One region of the Burkholderia sp. KL41 genome, then DNA from elsewhere that is predicted to be linked to it. Evidence: riboswitches for the same ligand, from Rfam matches in the RefSeq annotation. Region 1 holds a riboswitch; the other holds the start of a gene.
The links. Region 1 has a riboswitch for manganese ahead of PQB87_RS31900 (sodium:calcium antiporter). Riboswitches for the same ligand answer to the same signal wherever they lie in the genome.
Positions count from the first base shown of each region.

Region 2: it holds a riboswitch for manganese, as region 1 does, so the genes downstream of both, PQB87_RS05395 (TMEM165/GDT1 family protein) here and PQB87_RS31900 (sodium:calcium antiporter) in region 1, are expected to answer to the same signal.

Region 1 is NZ_CM174447.1:3,233,331-3,240,623, forward strand. It holds gene PQB87_RS31880 (heavy metal sensor histidine kinase) at 1-314, shown strand, start outside; gene PQB87_RS31885 (DUF1289 domain-containing protein) at 388-573, opposite strand; gene dmeF (CDF family Co(II)/Ni(II) efflux transporter DmeF) at 576-1,583, opposite strand; gene PQB87_RS31895 (metal/formaldehyde-sensitive transcriptional repressor) at 1,596-1,871, opposite strand; yybP-ykoY riboswitch at 1,992-2,166, shown strand; gene PQB87_RS31900 (sodium:calcium antiporter) at 2,241-3,251, shown strand; gene arsH (arsenical resistance protein ArsH) at 3,325-4,062, opposite strand; gene arsC (arsenate reductase (glutaredoxin)) at 4,040-4,462, opposite strand; gene arsB (ACR3 family arsenite efflux transporter) at 4,483-5,553, opposite strand; gene PQB87_RS31920 (ArsR/SmtB family transcription factor) at 5,550-5,882, opposite strand; gene PQB87_RS31925 (copper-binding protein) at 6,094-6,462, opposite strand; gene PQB87_RS31930 (efflux RND transporter permease subunit) at 6,459-7,293, opposite strand, start outside.
Region 2 is NZ_CM174446.1:1,129,018-1,136,310, forward strand. It holds gene pepN (aminopeptidase N) at 1-1,975, opposite strand, end outside; gene PQB87_RS05390 (DUF4136 domain-containing protein) at 2,163-2,861, shown strand; gene PQB87_RS05395 (TMEM165/GDT1 family protein) at 2,916-3,488, opposite strand; yybP-ykoY riboswitch at 3,567-3,704, opposite strand; gene guaD (guanine deaminase) at 3,855-5,171, opposite strand; gene PQB87_RS05405 (hypothetical protein) at 5,168-5,515, opposite strand; gene PQB87_RS05410 (adenosine deaminase) at 5,543-6,568, opposite strand; gene xdhC (xanthine dehydrogenase accessory protein XdhC) at 6,587-7,293, opposite strand, start outside.

The sequences.
Region 1 (7,293 bases):
GCAATCTCGCGTCGAACGCGCTCGAACATGCGCAAGCCGGGTCGACGATCGAGCTGGCGGTGTCCACGCAAGGCGGGTATGCGGTCGTCGAAGTCACCAATCGCGGCGCCGCGATTCCGCCCGAACAGGTCGAACGGATCTTCGAGCGCTTCTACCGCATCGATTCGTCGCGGCACGGCGCGGCGCGCAACGCGGGCCTCGGGCTCGCGATCGTGAAATCGATCATGGAGCTGCATCGCGGCAAGGTCGAGGTCGCAAGCCGTGACGGGCGCACGACGTTTGCGCTTCATTTTCCGCGCGGCGTCGAAGGGTAAGGCGTTTCCCGCGCGTGTCGCATCGGCGTGACGGCCGGCGCAACACCAGGCGAAGCACGACGACGACGCCCCTTCACTCCCCCGGTTCGCGCCGGATTTTCGCCTGGCGGCGATTGCGGTCGTTCAGTATCTGGTGCCGGCGATGGTCGGTCAGCTTCTTCCAGTCGCGCGCCTCGTCGCGCGTGCGCAGGCAGCCGACACAAAAGCCCGTCCGGCCGTCGAACGCGCACAGCTCGATGCACGGTGATTTCACGGCCACGGTCAGGCCGCCTTCGCAGGCGTCATCACTTCGACGGTCACGTGGGACACGCCGTCGAAACCCTCGATCAGCGCATGGTAGAAACGCGCGTCGCGCACCGTCTCGACGGTTTCGACCGACACGATCGCACTCATGTGGCCCGGCCCGACACGCCACACGTGAAGATCGTTGACCGTGTCGCCCAGCGCCTCGATCGCATCACGTATGCGCGCAGCCAGCCTGCGATCGACGTTGACGTCGAGCAGGATGCCGCCGGTATCGCGCATCAGCCCATACGACCAGTTCGCGATCACGAGCGCGCCGACAATGCCCGCAACGGGGTCCATCCAGACCCAGCCGAATGCACGTGCGAGCAGCAGGCCGACGATGGCCAGCACCGACACGGCCGCGTCGGCGATCACGTGAACGTAGGCCGACCGGATGTTGTGGTCGCGATGGGCCGCCGTGTGCGAACCGTGATCGTGATGCTCATGATGATCATCGTCGTGATCATGGTCGTGGTCGTGCCCATGATGATGACCGTGCCCATGGCCATGCCCGTGGTGATGGCCGCCGCTCAGCAGCCACACGCTGGCGAGGTTCACCGCGAGCCCCAGCACGGCAATCGGAATCGCTTCGCCGAAGTGAATGGGAACGGGCGCCAGCAGACGCGCAACCGCCTCGTAGCCGATCAGGATCGCGATCATCGCGAGCACGATCGCGCTCGTGAACCCGGCCAGGTCGCCCAGCTTGCCGGTGCCGAACACGAAGCGCGGATCGTCGGCATGCTTGCGCGCATAGGTATAGGCCAGCGCGGCGATCAGCATCGCGCCCGCGTGCGTCGACATGTGCAACCCGTCGGCGACGAGCGCAAGCGACCCGAACAGCGTGCCGCCGACGATCTCGGCCACCATCATTGCCGAGCACAGGCCGATGACCATCCACGTCCTGCGTTCGTTCTGCTCGTGCGCCGCACCGAGAAAGATATGGTCGTGCCCCGCGCCGAACGCGTCATCCCGGAAAGCGTTCATGTCCTGCCTCGATTACTTGAAATAGCTGTGCACCACGTCGATCAGCTGCTCGGTCGCGCTGCCTTCGTGTGCGTCAGGTTCGTGCGCATCGACCAGATGCTCGCGAATGTGGTCTTCCAGCACGACGGCGAGCAGCCCGTTCATCGCGCCGCGACAACTCGTGATCAATTGCAGGACCTCGTTGCAGCCGCGCTCCTCCCCGAGCGCGCGCTCGATGGCCTCGACCTGGCCCTTGATCCGGCGCACGCGGTTCAGCAGCTTCTGTTTTTCACGAACGGTATGGCTCATCGACGACGGGCTCCTGAATAGGGAGGGGGAGTATATATCCGGAAGGGTTCCCGTATAGGGGAGAGGGGTATATTTTTTCAGGATGAATGCTTGTCGAAAGCAACCCGCTCGGCTAGACTGCCCTTCGTCTTTGGGGAGTAGCCTGCTTTCCGTCTCCGGAAAGCGAACGCGTCAACACACTCGGCCTGCGGCCGTGGCGCGTTCAGCCTGATCGGCCTGGCGAGACCATCGGCACATCGCGTCGTTCCTGGTCGGACGTCGGCGGATGTGCCATGGTTCGTCAACGTCCGACCACGGAGTCCCCATGTTCCCCGCCGCCCTCTCCCCGCGTTTCGCCGCTATCCGCACGCATGCCTGCGGAGGTGCCGCATGACGTTCATGTTCGTCGAACTGGCGGTCATGCTGATCGTCATCCTCGTCGCCGCCGAGGTCTTCACCAATGCGCTCGAACATCTCGGCGAACGCCTGAAGATTTCCGAAGGCGTCACCGGTTCACTGTTCGCCGCCGTCGGCACCGCGCTGCCCGAAACGATGGTGCCGCTGCTCGCGCTCGCCGGCGGCACGGCAAACCCGGCCGTGAACGAGGAGATCGGTGTCGGCGCGATTCTCGGCGCGCCGCTGATGCTCGCCACGCTCACCACGTTCCTGATGACGCTCGCGGTGATCCGCTCGCGCGGGCCGCGCGGCACGATCGCGCCCGAACGGACGGGTTTCGTGCGCGACCTGAACTACTTCCTCGCCGCGTTCTCGCTGGCCACCGCCGCGATGTTCGTCCCGCATCACAACAGCGCCGTGCGCGCGCTGCTCGCCGCGATGCTGGTCGGGATCTACGTGATGTATGTCGTGATGACGTTCCGTGCGTCGAACCAGCTCGTCGATGCCGGGCATGGCACCGAGGCGCCGCACAAGATGTTCCTGTCGCGCCTGGGCTTGCCGACCAACCTGGCGACCATCGCGCTGCAGCTGCTCATCGGCGTCGCGCTGCTGGTCGGCGGGGCGAAGGGTTTCATTCACGGCGTGGAAGGCGTGTCGCACGTGCTCGGCGTCTCGGCATTGCTGCTGTCGCTGATCATCGTGCCGATCGCGACGGAGTTGCCCGAGAAGGTCAACAGCGTGCTGTGGATCCGCCGCGGAAAGGACACGCTCGCGTTCGGCAACATCACCGGCGCGATGGTGTTCCAGGGCACGCTGCTGCCGGCGATCGGCATCATGCTGACGCCATGGGAGCCGCGCCTCGAAGTGCTGACCGGCGTGATCGTCACGCTCGCGGCGGCCGCATGGCTGCGCGTCAATGCGCGCACGCGCGGGCTCGCGATCTGGGCGTTGCTGGCGAACGGCGCGGGTTACGCAGCCTATCTGTTCCTGACGCTGGCCCGGTAACCGGGCTCACCCGGCACGGGCACGCTGCTCCGGTGCGAACGATGCACCGCCGCGCCGCGTGCCCGCGAGCGGGTCAGATGCGTGCCTGGTTCACACGCTGCGACAGTTGTTCTGCGCTTTCCTTGCGCTCGCTGTACCGGTCCGTCAGGTACGCGCCGACGTCGCGCGTGAGCAGCGTGAACTTGACCAGTTCCTCCATGACGTCGACGACCCGGTCGAAATACGCGGACGGCTTCATCCTGTCGTCGTCGCCGAACTCCATGAACGCCTTCGCGACGGACGACTGGTTCGGAATGGTCAGCATGCGCATCCAGCGCCCGAGCACCCGCATCTGGTTGACCGCGTTGAACGATTGCGATCCGCCGCTGACCTGCATGACCGCCAGCGTCTTTCCCTGCGTCGGCCGTACCGCGCCGACCGACAGCGGAATCCAGTCGATCTGCGCTTTCATCACGCCGGTCATCGCGCCGTGCCGCTCGGGGGAGCACCACACCATGCCCTCCGACCATTGCACGAGCTCGCGCAACTCCGCCACCTTCGGGTGATGCTCGGGTGCATCGTCGGGCAACGGCAATCCGGCCGGATTGAAGATCCTGACATCGGCGCCCATGGCCGTCAGCAGCCGCGCCGCCTCCTCGACCAGCAGCCGGCTGAACGAACGCGCGCGCAACGAACCGTAGAGCAGCACGATGCGTGGCGGATGCGTCGACGGGCGCGCGGGTTGCAGCAGGCTCGCATCCGGCACGCGAAAGAGCGCGGCGTCGAGTTGCGGCAGATCGTTCAGGCGGTCAGACACGCTTGCCCTCCGCATCGATCACGATTTCGCCGTCTTCCTTTGCAAACGGCCCGTTCTGCGGATCGGGCAGGATATCGAGCACCTGTTCGGACGGGCGGCACAGCCGCGTGCCGAGCGGGGTGACGACGATCGGGCGATTGATCAGGAGCGGATGCGCGACCATGAAGCCGATCAGATCGTCGTCGCTCCATTTCGGATTGTCGAGATCGAGCGCGTCATACGGTGTGCCCTTGCGACGCAGCACGTCGCGAACGGGGATGCCCATCGCCGCGATCAGCGCGCGCAATTCATCTTCCCCGGGCGGCGTGTCGAGGTACAGCACGACACGTGGTTCGACGCCGCTGTTGCGTATCATCGCCAGCGTGTTGCGCGACGTGCCGCAATCGGGGTTGTGATAGATCGTGATGTCGGTCATTTCCGGAATCCTGATTGATTTCACGCGCGCTCGTACCAGCCCTTCGAACGGTTGACGACGCGCACGACGAGCAGCATGACCGGCACCTCGATGAGCACGCCGACGACGGTCGCGAGCGCCGCGCCCGAGTGGAAGCCGAACAGGCTGATGGCTGCCGCCACGGCCAGCTCGAAAAAGTTGGACGCGCCGATCAGCGCCGACGGGCACGCGATGCTGTGTTTCTCGCCGACGGCGCGATTGAGCCCATAGGCGAGCGCTGCGTTGAAGAACACCTGGATCAGGATCGGCACCGCGAGCAGCGCGATCACCAGCGGCTGCTTCAGGATCGCCTCGCCCTGGAACGCGAACAGCAGCACCAGCGTGGCCAGCAGCGCGGCGATGGACCAGGGGCCGACCTTCGCCATCGCGCGGTCGAACGCCGCCTGCCCCCTGGCGAGCAGCAGCCTGCGCCACGCTTGCGCGAGGATCACCGGGATGACGATATAGAGCACGACCGACGTGAGCAGCGTCGCCCATGGCACCGTGATGGCGGACATCCCCAGCAGCAGGCCGACCAGCGGCGCGAAAGCGATCACCATGATGCTGTCGTTCAGCGCGACCTGCGACAGCGTGAACAGCGGATCGCCGCCGGTCAGCCGGCTCCACACGAACACCATCGCCGTGCACGGCGCGGCGGCCAGCAGGATCAGGCCGGCGATATAACTGTCGATCTGGTCGGCCGGCAGCATCGGCGCGAACAGCTGCCGGATGAACAGCCAGCCGAGCAAGGCCATCGAAAACGGCTTGACGAGCCAGTTCACGACGAGCGTGACGCCGATCCCCCGCACGTGCTGGCGAACCTCATGCAACGCGCCGAAGTCGACCTTGACGAGCATCGGCACGATCATCACCCAGATCAACAGCCCGACGGGCAGGTTGACCTGAGCGTATTCCAGGCGGCCGATGCGCTGAAAGAGCCCCGGCAGTGCCAGGCCCAGCGCGATGCCGAGCACGATGCACAGCGCCACCCAGACGGTCAGGTAGCGCTCGAATGATCCGATGGCGGGCCTGGCCGCCGCGGCTTGCGACGGGGCCGCGTGCGAGCCGCTCATGTGCGATCCCCGCAGCAGGCCGGCGCCGCCGGCACGCCGCACGCAGCGCCGGCGCAGCAGTTTTCGGTCAGGAACCCGATGAGGCCGCTCATCGATTCGAAGTTCGCCGCGTAATAGATGAACCGGCCGTCCTGACGCGCGGTGACCAGCTCCGCATGCGACAAATCCTTCAGATGGAACGACAGGCTCGATGGCGACAGCCCGATCTGCTGGGCGATCGCACCGGCCGGCAGCCCTTGCGGCCCGGCGACGACCAGCGCGCGAAAGATGGCCAGGCGCGCTTCATGAGCAAGCGCGCCCAGGGCGCGCACGACGAGATTGGAGTCCATGGCGCGAAGGATAGCGCCTTCATTTCCATATTTCAAGAATTGTTGAAATAAAGGTGTCCATCCCCTGCCGAATTGGCATAACTGGGCTGCACCCGACCCGCCGCGCATCGTCGAACGCCGCCGCGCGAGCCGCATCCGGTCCGACATGCGCGGCGCCGGTGCGGCCGCCGCCCCGGTTCACGGGCGGGCGAGGCACCGGCGTGCCGTCAGGTCAGGACGCCTTCACGAGCTTGACGATCGTCAGCGTGCCGTCGACCTTCTCGATCCGCACCTTGACCTTGTCGCCCGCATGCGCGTGCTCGAGCATCGCCGCGTCCTTCGCCTTGAACGCCATCGTCATCGGCGGCATCCCGACGTTGTCGAGCGCGCCGTGCTTCAGCGTGATCCTGCCGCTCGCGGCATCGACCTTCTTCACTTCGGCATCGGTCAGCGCGGCGTTCGACTCGGCCGCACCGCCCGACGACATCTTCATGCCCGACATGTCCATGCCGGCCATGTCGCCGGCGGCGAAGGCCGGCGCGGTGAAAGCGCCGGTCGCGAGAACGGCTGCGGTGGTGGTGACAGTGATCCACTTCTTCATCGTGATTCTCCGGTTGGGATGGATGGCACGTTCGTGCCGTGAGGTACTGCATCGGAATGCCGCACGTGGCCCGTGCTTCGCGCATGACGGCGCTGCAGCAGGAGCCAGGCGGCGGGAATGACGAACATCGACAGCAGCGGCGCCGTGACCATGCCGCCGACCATCGGCGCGGCGATGCGCTGCATCACTTCGGAACCGGCACCGTGCCCGACCATGATCGGCACGAGGCCGGCGAGCACGACGGCGACCGTCATCGCCTTCGGCCGCACGCGCAGCACCGCGCCTTCGCGGATCGCGTCGAGCAGCAGCGCGTCGGTCAGCGGTTCGCCGGCATCGAGCCGGCGCTGCAGCGCGCCCTTCAGGTACAGCAGCATCACGACGCCGAATTCGGCGGCCACGCCCGCGAGCGCGATGAAACCCACCGACGTCGCGACGGACACCGCATGGCCGAGCACCCACACGAGCCAGAAGCCGCCGACCAGCGCGAACGGCACCGTCGACATCAGCAGCAGCGCATCGGCCGCCGAGCCGAACGTGAGAAACAGCAGCACGAAGATCACCACGAGCGTGACCGGCACGACGGTGCGCAGCCTGGCCGCCGCGCGTTCGAGATACTCGAACTGCCCCGACCACGCGATCGAATAGCCGGGCGGCAACGCGACCTGTTGCGCGACGGCCTGCTGCATCGCGCGCACGGCGCTCCGCAGATCGGTGTCGCGAATGTCGACGTACACGTAGCCGGAGAGTCGCGCGTTCTCGCTGCGGATCATCGGCGGCCCGTCGGCGATCGCGATGCGCGCGACATCGCCGAGGCGGATCTGCGCGCCGCGC
Region 2 (7,293 bases), on a different replicon from region 1:
GATGCACGGCGGCCGGATCGGCTTCCGCCATCTGGTCGGCGAGGTAGGTTTCCGACGGCAGCGTCAGCGCGAGTTCGCGGAACGCGGGCGACAGCGTCGCGTCGGTCAGCACGCGGCGGAAGGCGGCAACGAAGTTCTCGCCGAGCGTGAGCGGCTCGTTCGCGGCGGCACGCGAGGCGAGCGTCAGCAGCGCGCGCGTCGCGAGGCGCTGGCCGGCTTCCCAGCGGTTGAACGGATCGCTGTCGTGCGCGAGCAGGAACGCGAGGTCGTCGTCGCTGTAGTCGTACTCGACGATCACCGGCGACGAGAAGTTGCGCAGCAGCGACGGCAGCGGTTGTTCCGGCACGTCGACGAACGTGAAGGTCTGTTCGGTGTCGGTGAAGTCGAGCACGCGCGTCGTGCCGGCCGCGGCGGCTTCGCCGTCGAGGCGCAGCGGCAGGTCGCGGCCGTCGCGGCCGATCAGGCCGATCGCGAACGGGATCAGCAGCGGGCCTTGCTGCGTTTCGCGCGCGGCCGGCGACGCGTCGCCGTAGCCCCCCTGCGCGAGCGTGACGGTATAGCGGCGCGCGGCCGCGTCGTACGCGGTGCGCACCGACACGCGCGGTGTGCCGGCCTGGCTGTACCAGCGCTCGAACTGCGCGAGGTCACGCCCGTTCGCGTCGGCCATCGCGTGGCGGAAGTCGTCGCAGGTCACGGCGTGCCCGTCGTGGCGCTTGAAATACAGGTCCATCCCCTTGCGGAAGCCGTCGCGGCCGAACAGCGTCTGGTACATCCGCACGACTTCCGAGCCTTTCTCGTAGACGGTCATCGTGTAGAAGTTGTTGATCTCGACGTAGCTCTCCGGGCGCACCGGGTGCGCCATCGGGCCGGCATCCTCGGCGAACTGCAACTGGCGCAGCACCCGCACGTCCTCGATGCGCTTGACCGCGCGGGCCGCCGATTCGACGGCGTCGCCCGCGGCCATGTCGGCCGAGAATTCCTGGTCGCGGAACACCGTCAGCCCTTCCTTCAGGCTCAGCTGGAACCAGTCGCGGCAGGTCACGCGGTTGCCGGTCCAGTTGTGGAAGTACTCGTGGCCGACCACCGACTCGATGTTCGCGAAGTCGGTGTCGGTCGCGGTCTCGGGGTTCGCCAGCACGTACTTCGTGTTGAAGATGTTGAGCCCCTTGTTTTCCATCGCGCCCATGTTGAAGTCGCCGACCGCGACGATCATGAAGCGGTCGAGATCGAGCTCGAGGCCGAAGCGCTTCTCGTCCCAGCGGATCGAATGGATCAGCGAATCCATCGCGTGACGCGTCTTGTCGAGATCGGCCGGCTCGACCCACACCTGCAGCAGCTTTTCCTTGCCCGAGCCGGTCGTGATCTTCTCCTCGATCGCGACGAGCTTGCCGGCGACCAGTGCGAACAGGTAGCTCGGCTTGCGGAACGGGTCTTCCCACTTCGCGAAGTGGCGGCCATCGGGCAGGTCGCCGGAATCGACGAGGTTGCCGTTCGACAGCAGCACCGGGTAGGCGGCCTTGTCGGCGCGCAGCGTCACCGTGTACGACGCCATGACGTCCGGGCGATCGAGGAAGTAGGTGATGCGGCGAAAGCCCTCGGCTTCGCACTGCGTGAAGAAGTTGCCGCTCGATACATAGAGACCCGACAGCGTCGTATTCTGGTCGGGAGCGCATGCGCTTTCGAGCGTCAGCTCGAATGCATCGGGGACGTTCTCGACGGTCAGCCCGTGCTCGTGCGCGCGCACGGCGCCATGCGGCGCGCCGTCCAGCCGTGCGCCGACGAATTCGAGCGCTTCGCCCATCAGCTCCAGGTGCGGCGCGGGCGCGGCGTCCGGGTTGCGGCGCACGCGCATCGTATTCCTGACGATCGTACGGGCCGGCGCGAGATCGAATTCGAGCGCAACGGTATCGATGAGAAAGGCCGGCGGCGTGTAGTCGGCGCGGCGGATCACGGTGGAGGAAGCGTTGTCGGACATGGTCGTCGAGATCGGTGGTGTGGGGGACGGGCCCGTGGCACGGGCCGGGCGAACCGGGCCATTGTACAAAGGCTTGCGGCTGCGTGCCGGGCGAACTTTTTACCGGTTCCGGGAGTCCGCGTATTATCGGCATCCCGTTACGGTTCGCGCGGTGCGACGAACGGGTGACGGATCGAAGAGGATCAACATGAAACGCGAATGGATTCAACGCGGTGCGGGCTGGGCGGCGGTGCTGTGCGTGGCGCTGCTGACCGGCTGCACCAGCTACGTGACGACCCAGGTCACGGCCTTCTCCGACTGGAGCGGCAGCGACGCGACACGCACCTATGCGTTCACCCGCACCGATGCGCAGAAGAACAGCATCGAGCAGTCGACTTACGAGCCGATCGTCGCGAACGAGCTGTCCACGTATGCGTTCCGGCAGGTGCCGCAGGCGCAGGCGCGGTATCTCGTCGGGCTGACCTATGCGGTCGGCAGCGATCTCGTGACGGTGCCGCAGCCCGTCTATTACGATCCGTGGTTCGTCGGGCCGGGGCCGTACTGGCGGCGCGGGCCGTGGGGCCCGTGGGGGCCCTGGGGGCCGATGCCGGCCGGTTATGTCGCGCAGACGTACCAGGTGTTCGACTACACGCTCGGCATCCGCATCACCGAGCGCGCGACGGGCAAGGAGGTTTACAACGTGTCCGCGCGCACGACCGGCGACAACGGCACGCTGCTGTACGCGATGCCGTTCCTCGCGCGCAGCGCGCTCGCCGATTTCCCGCTGTCGAACGGCGCGGTTCGCTCGGTCCGGCTGCCGGTCGACAAGCGCGGCGGCCCGGCGGCACCGGCCGCCAACGAGCGCGCGGTGCCGGCTGCGCCCGCTTCGGGCGCCGCCGCCAAGTAACGCGGCATCAGCCTCGGCGCGGCCGTCCGGCCGCGCCTGCCGTTTTCTTCCCCGTCAGACCCCGACGCCCAGCAGCGCCAGCGCGCCGAGCACGACGAACAGCACGGCCGCGATGCCGTGCACCAGCTTCGTCGGGAGGCGGTGCGCGAAGCGGTCGCCGAGCAGGATCGCGGGCACGTTCGCGAGCATCATCCCGAACGTCGTGCCGGCCACGACACCGATGTAGTCCTGGAAGCGCGCGGCCAGCGCGACGGTCGCGATCTGCGTCTTGTCGCCCATTTCCGCGAGGAAGAACGCGACGAGGGTCGCGCCGAACACGCCGAGCCGCGAACGGTTGGCATTGGCCTCGTCGGCGTCGAGCTTGTCCGGCACGAGGATCCACAACCCCATCGCGATGAACGAGAACGCGAGCGCCCAGCGCATGATCGACGGCGTGACCAGCGCGCCGAGCCATTCGCCGAGCGCGCCGGCGAAACCGTGGTTCACGAGCGTCGCGACGAGCACGCCGAGAATGATCGGCACCGGCTTGCGATAGCGCGCGGCCAGGACGAGGGAAAGCAATTGGGTCTTGTCGCCGATTTCAGCGAGGGCGACGGCGCCGGTGGAGATCAGGAAGGCTTGGGACACGTATGGGGTTCCACGGGCCGGTGTTGTGCGTGCGAGCGACGATCCACGGCGCGCCGGGCCCTGATGCGGCGCACTGTGAACCATCGGTCTCGCCAGGCCTAGGTGGCTGCGCCCGCCATGGCCGCAAGGCCAAGTCTGTTGACGGACGCCTCCGTCACGATGCGCGCCGGGGGCGCGGGACATCGAGCGGAGCGGCTACTCCCCAATGAGCGGCGAATTCTAGCACGGCGTGTCGCGCGCGGGAAAGCGGTCGAGCGGCGCGGCGCCTGGTGCTCGGCAAGCTCCGGCTGTACGGCAGACGGGCAGACGGGCAGGCAGACGCGGCGGCGAACGCCCGCGCCTGCCGGGACACCCCCCGGAACGCCGTTACGCGGCGGGGCGGCGCGCCGCCCCGCGCTCGTGGACGAGTTTGCCGGCCGCATAGGTGCGGTACACCGCGCGGTCGTCGCCGAGCAGCGCGAACGCGAACAGCAGTTCCTCGAGCGAATCCGCGCGCTTCGTGCGGCGCGCGAGCAGCGGCGTGGCCCGCGGATCGAGCACGACGAAGTCGGCCTCCGTGCGCGGCTTGAGCGTGCCGACCGTGTCGGCGAGGTCGAGCGCCTGCGCGGCGCCGGCCGTCGCGAGCCAGAACATCCGGGTCGCGGTCAGGTGGTGGCCCGACAGCCGCGCGACCTTGTGCGCTTCGTTCATCGTCTGCAGCATCGAGAACGACGTGCCGCCGCCGACGTCGGTCGCGAGCGTGACGGGCACGTCGTATTCACCGGCCTTGTCGAAATCGAACAGCCCGCTGCCGAGGAAGAAGTTCGACGTCGGGCAGTGCGCGACGACGGTGCGCGTCTCGGCCATCCGGCGGCGGTCCTCGTCGTCGAGGTGGATGCAGTGGCCGTACACCGCGCGCGGGCGCAGCAGCCCGTAGCGGTCGTAGATGTCGAGATAGCTGCGATGGCCGGGGAACAGCTCGGCCACCCATTTCACCTCGTCGACGTTCTCCGCGACGTGGCTCTGTACGAACACGTCCGGATGGCGGCGCGCGAGTTCGCCGCACGCCTCGAGCTGCGCTTCGGTCGACGTCGGCGCGAAACGCGGCGTGAGCGCGTACATCTGGCGGCCCTTGCCGTGCCAGCGGCCGATCAGCTCGGCACTGTCGTCGTAACCGGATTGCGCGGTATCGCGCAGGAATTCGGGGCAGTTGCGATCCATCAGCACCTTGCCCGCGATCATCCGCAGGTCGCGCGCGTCGCTCGCCGCGAACAGCGCATCGGCCGACTGCTTGTGCACCGTGCAGTAGACGAGCGCGCTCGTCGTGCCGCAGGCGAGCAGTTCGTCGACGAAGAAGTCGGCCACCTCGCGCGCATGCTCGGGATCGCCGAACTGGCGCTCGGTCGGGAACGTGTACTTGTCCAGCCACGGCAGCAGTCCCGGTGCCGGCGACGCGATCATGTCCGTCTGCGGATAGTGGATGTGCGTGTCGATGAAGCCGGGCACGATCAGCTTGTCGCGCAGGTCATGGACGATCGCGTCGCGCGCGAGCGTCGCGGCGAGCTGCGCGTACGGGCCGGCCGCGACGACTTTGCCGTCGTCGACGATCAGGAGGCCGTCGGTCTCGTAGTTCGCGGCCTGGCTCGATTGCGCCGGGTCGCCGTTGAAAGTCAGCAGCTGGGAACGGAAAGCGGTTTGCGTCATGACGAATGGTCCTGCATCAAGGTAAGGCGAACAGAAGAAAGCGATCGACGCCGGAGGGCGGCGGGACGGCGCTTCGCGAGCGGTAGCGGCACGCTGCGTGCGGCGCGACCGGAGGCGATTGCGCGGGCGAACGTGGCGGCCGAAGCCGCCGGCGAGTGGTTGCCGGCGGGCCTCGCAGCCGCTGCGTTCGCGACCGGTGCGGCGGCGACCGCAGCGGCAAACCGCGACGGCAAGCACGGGCGGGCGACGACGAATGGCGCGCTCGCCGCGCGGGCACGCACGCGACCGTTCCGGCGCGATGCCGGGCCGGTGGTTGCGAAGCGGATGCCGTTGCCGTGTTTCATCTGTCTGGGGTTCCTCGATGCGGGCCGTCAGGCGGCCTGCCAGTACGCGTCGAGGCGCGCGTACAGTGCGTCGCGCTGCGCCGGATCGATGAACGATGCCTCGAAGCCGTTGCGGATCACCGCATGGACTTCGGCATCCGTGAGTTGCAGCCCTTCGGCCGTCGCGAAGTAGTTTTCATTGACGTAGCCGCCGAAATAGGCCGGATCGTCGGAGTTGATCGTCACCGCGACGCCGCGATCGAGCAGCGCCTTCAGCGTGTGTTTCGCCATGTCGTCGAATACGCACAGCTTGAGGTTCGACAGCGGGCAGACGGTCAGTGCCGTGCGCGTCCTGGCGAGACGCTCGACCAGGGCCGCGTCCTCGATGCTGCGCACGCCGTGGTCGATCCGGTCGACCTTCAGCACGTCGAGCGCCTCGTAGATGTATGCGGGCGGGCCTTCCTCGCCCGCATGTGCGACGAGCTTCAGCCCGAGCGCGCGTGCCTTGTCGAACACGCGCGCGAACTTCGTCGGCGGATGGCCGAGTTCGGACGAATCGAGGCCCACGCCGATCAGGCGATGACGATAGCGCTCGAACAGCGGCAGCGCGGATTCGAACGTCGCGAGCGCGTCCTCTTCGGACAGGTGGCGCAGGAAGCACAGAATCAGCTTGCTCGACAGCCCGCGCTGCTCGTAATCGGCGAGTGCGCGCTCGATGCCCGCGACTACCGTCTCGATCGGCACGCCGCGTTCGGTGTGCGTTTGCGGATCGAAGAACAGTTCGGTGTGGACGACGTTGTCGGCGAGCGCGCGTTCGCAGTACGCGGCCGTCATGTCGTAGAAATCCTGCTCGGTCAGCAGCACGCTCGCACCGGCGTAATAGATGTCGAGGAACGACTGCAGGTCGGTGAACGCGTAGGCGGCGCGCAACGCGTCGATCGAGTCGTATGCGAGTTTCACGTCGTTGCGCTGCGCGAGCGCGAAGATCAGCTCGGGTTCGAGCGAGCCTTCGATGTGGATGTGCAGCTCCGCTTTCGGCGCGCGGGCAATCTTGTCCTTGAATGTCGGGGTCATGGCGTCGTTCTTGGTCGGTCAGTAGGTAGGGGAAGCCTGCGCGGCCGCGTTCGCTTCGACGGCCTGCAGCAATTGCGCAGCCACCGAGATCGCGATCACTTCGGGTGCCTTGTCGATGATGCCTTCGACACCGATCGGGCAGCGCATCCGCGCGACCTGGGCCGGGTCGATGCCGATCGCCGCGAGGCGATGATCGAACTGCACGCGCTTGGCGTGCGAGCCGGTCATCCCGAAGTATGCATAGTCGCCGCGTCGCAGGATGCGCTCGGCCAGCACGAAATCGAGTGCGTGGTCGTGCGTCATCACGACGAAGTAGGACTGCGGCGGCGCCGTGTCGACGGTGTCGGCCGGGGCAGCGGCCGCCTCGATCGCGAGGTTGCCGATGCCGGCGAGCGTGTCGGCCGGCGGGAACACCGCATCGGGCCCGTCGATCCAGCGCACGTGGCACGGCAGCGTCGCCAGTACCTTCACGAGCGCGGTGCCGATGTGCCCGGCGCCGAACAGCACGACGGGGAACGCATACGGCGCGATCGTTTCGGTCATCAGCGACACGCCGCCGGTTTCCCACAGCAGGCAGTCGGCACGCGCGGCTTCCGATTCGGGCTCGCTCAACAGCGGCGCGCCCGGCGAGGGGCCGAATGATACGCTACGCACGGTCGCGGCGCCGGCCGCGACACGCTTCGCGAGCGACATGATCCAGCCGAGATCGCCGACGTCGAGCCGCT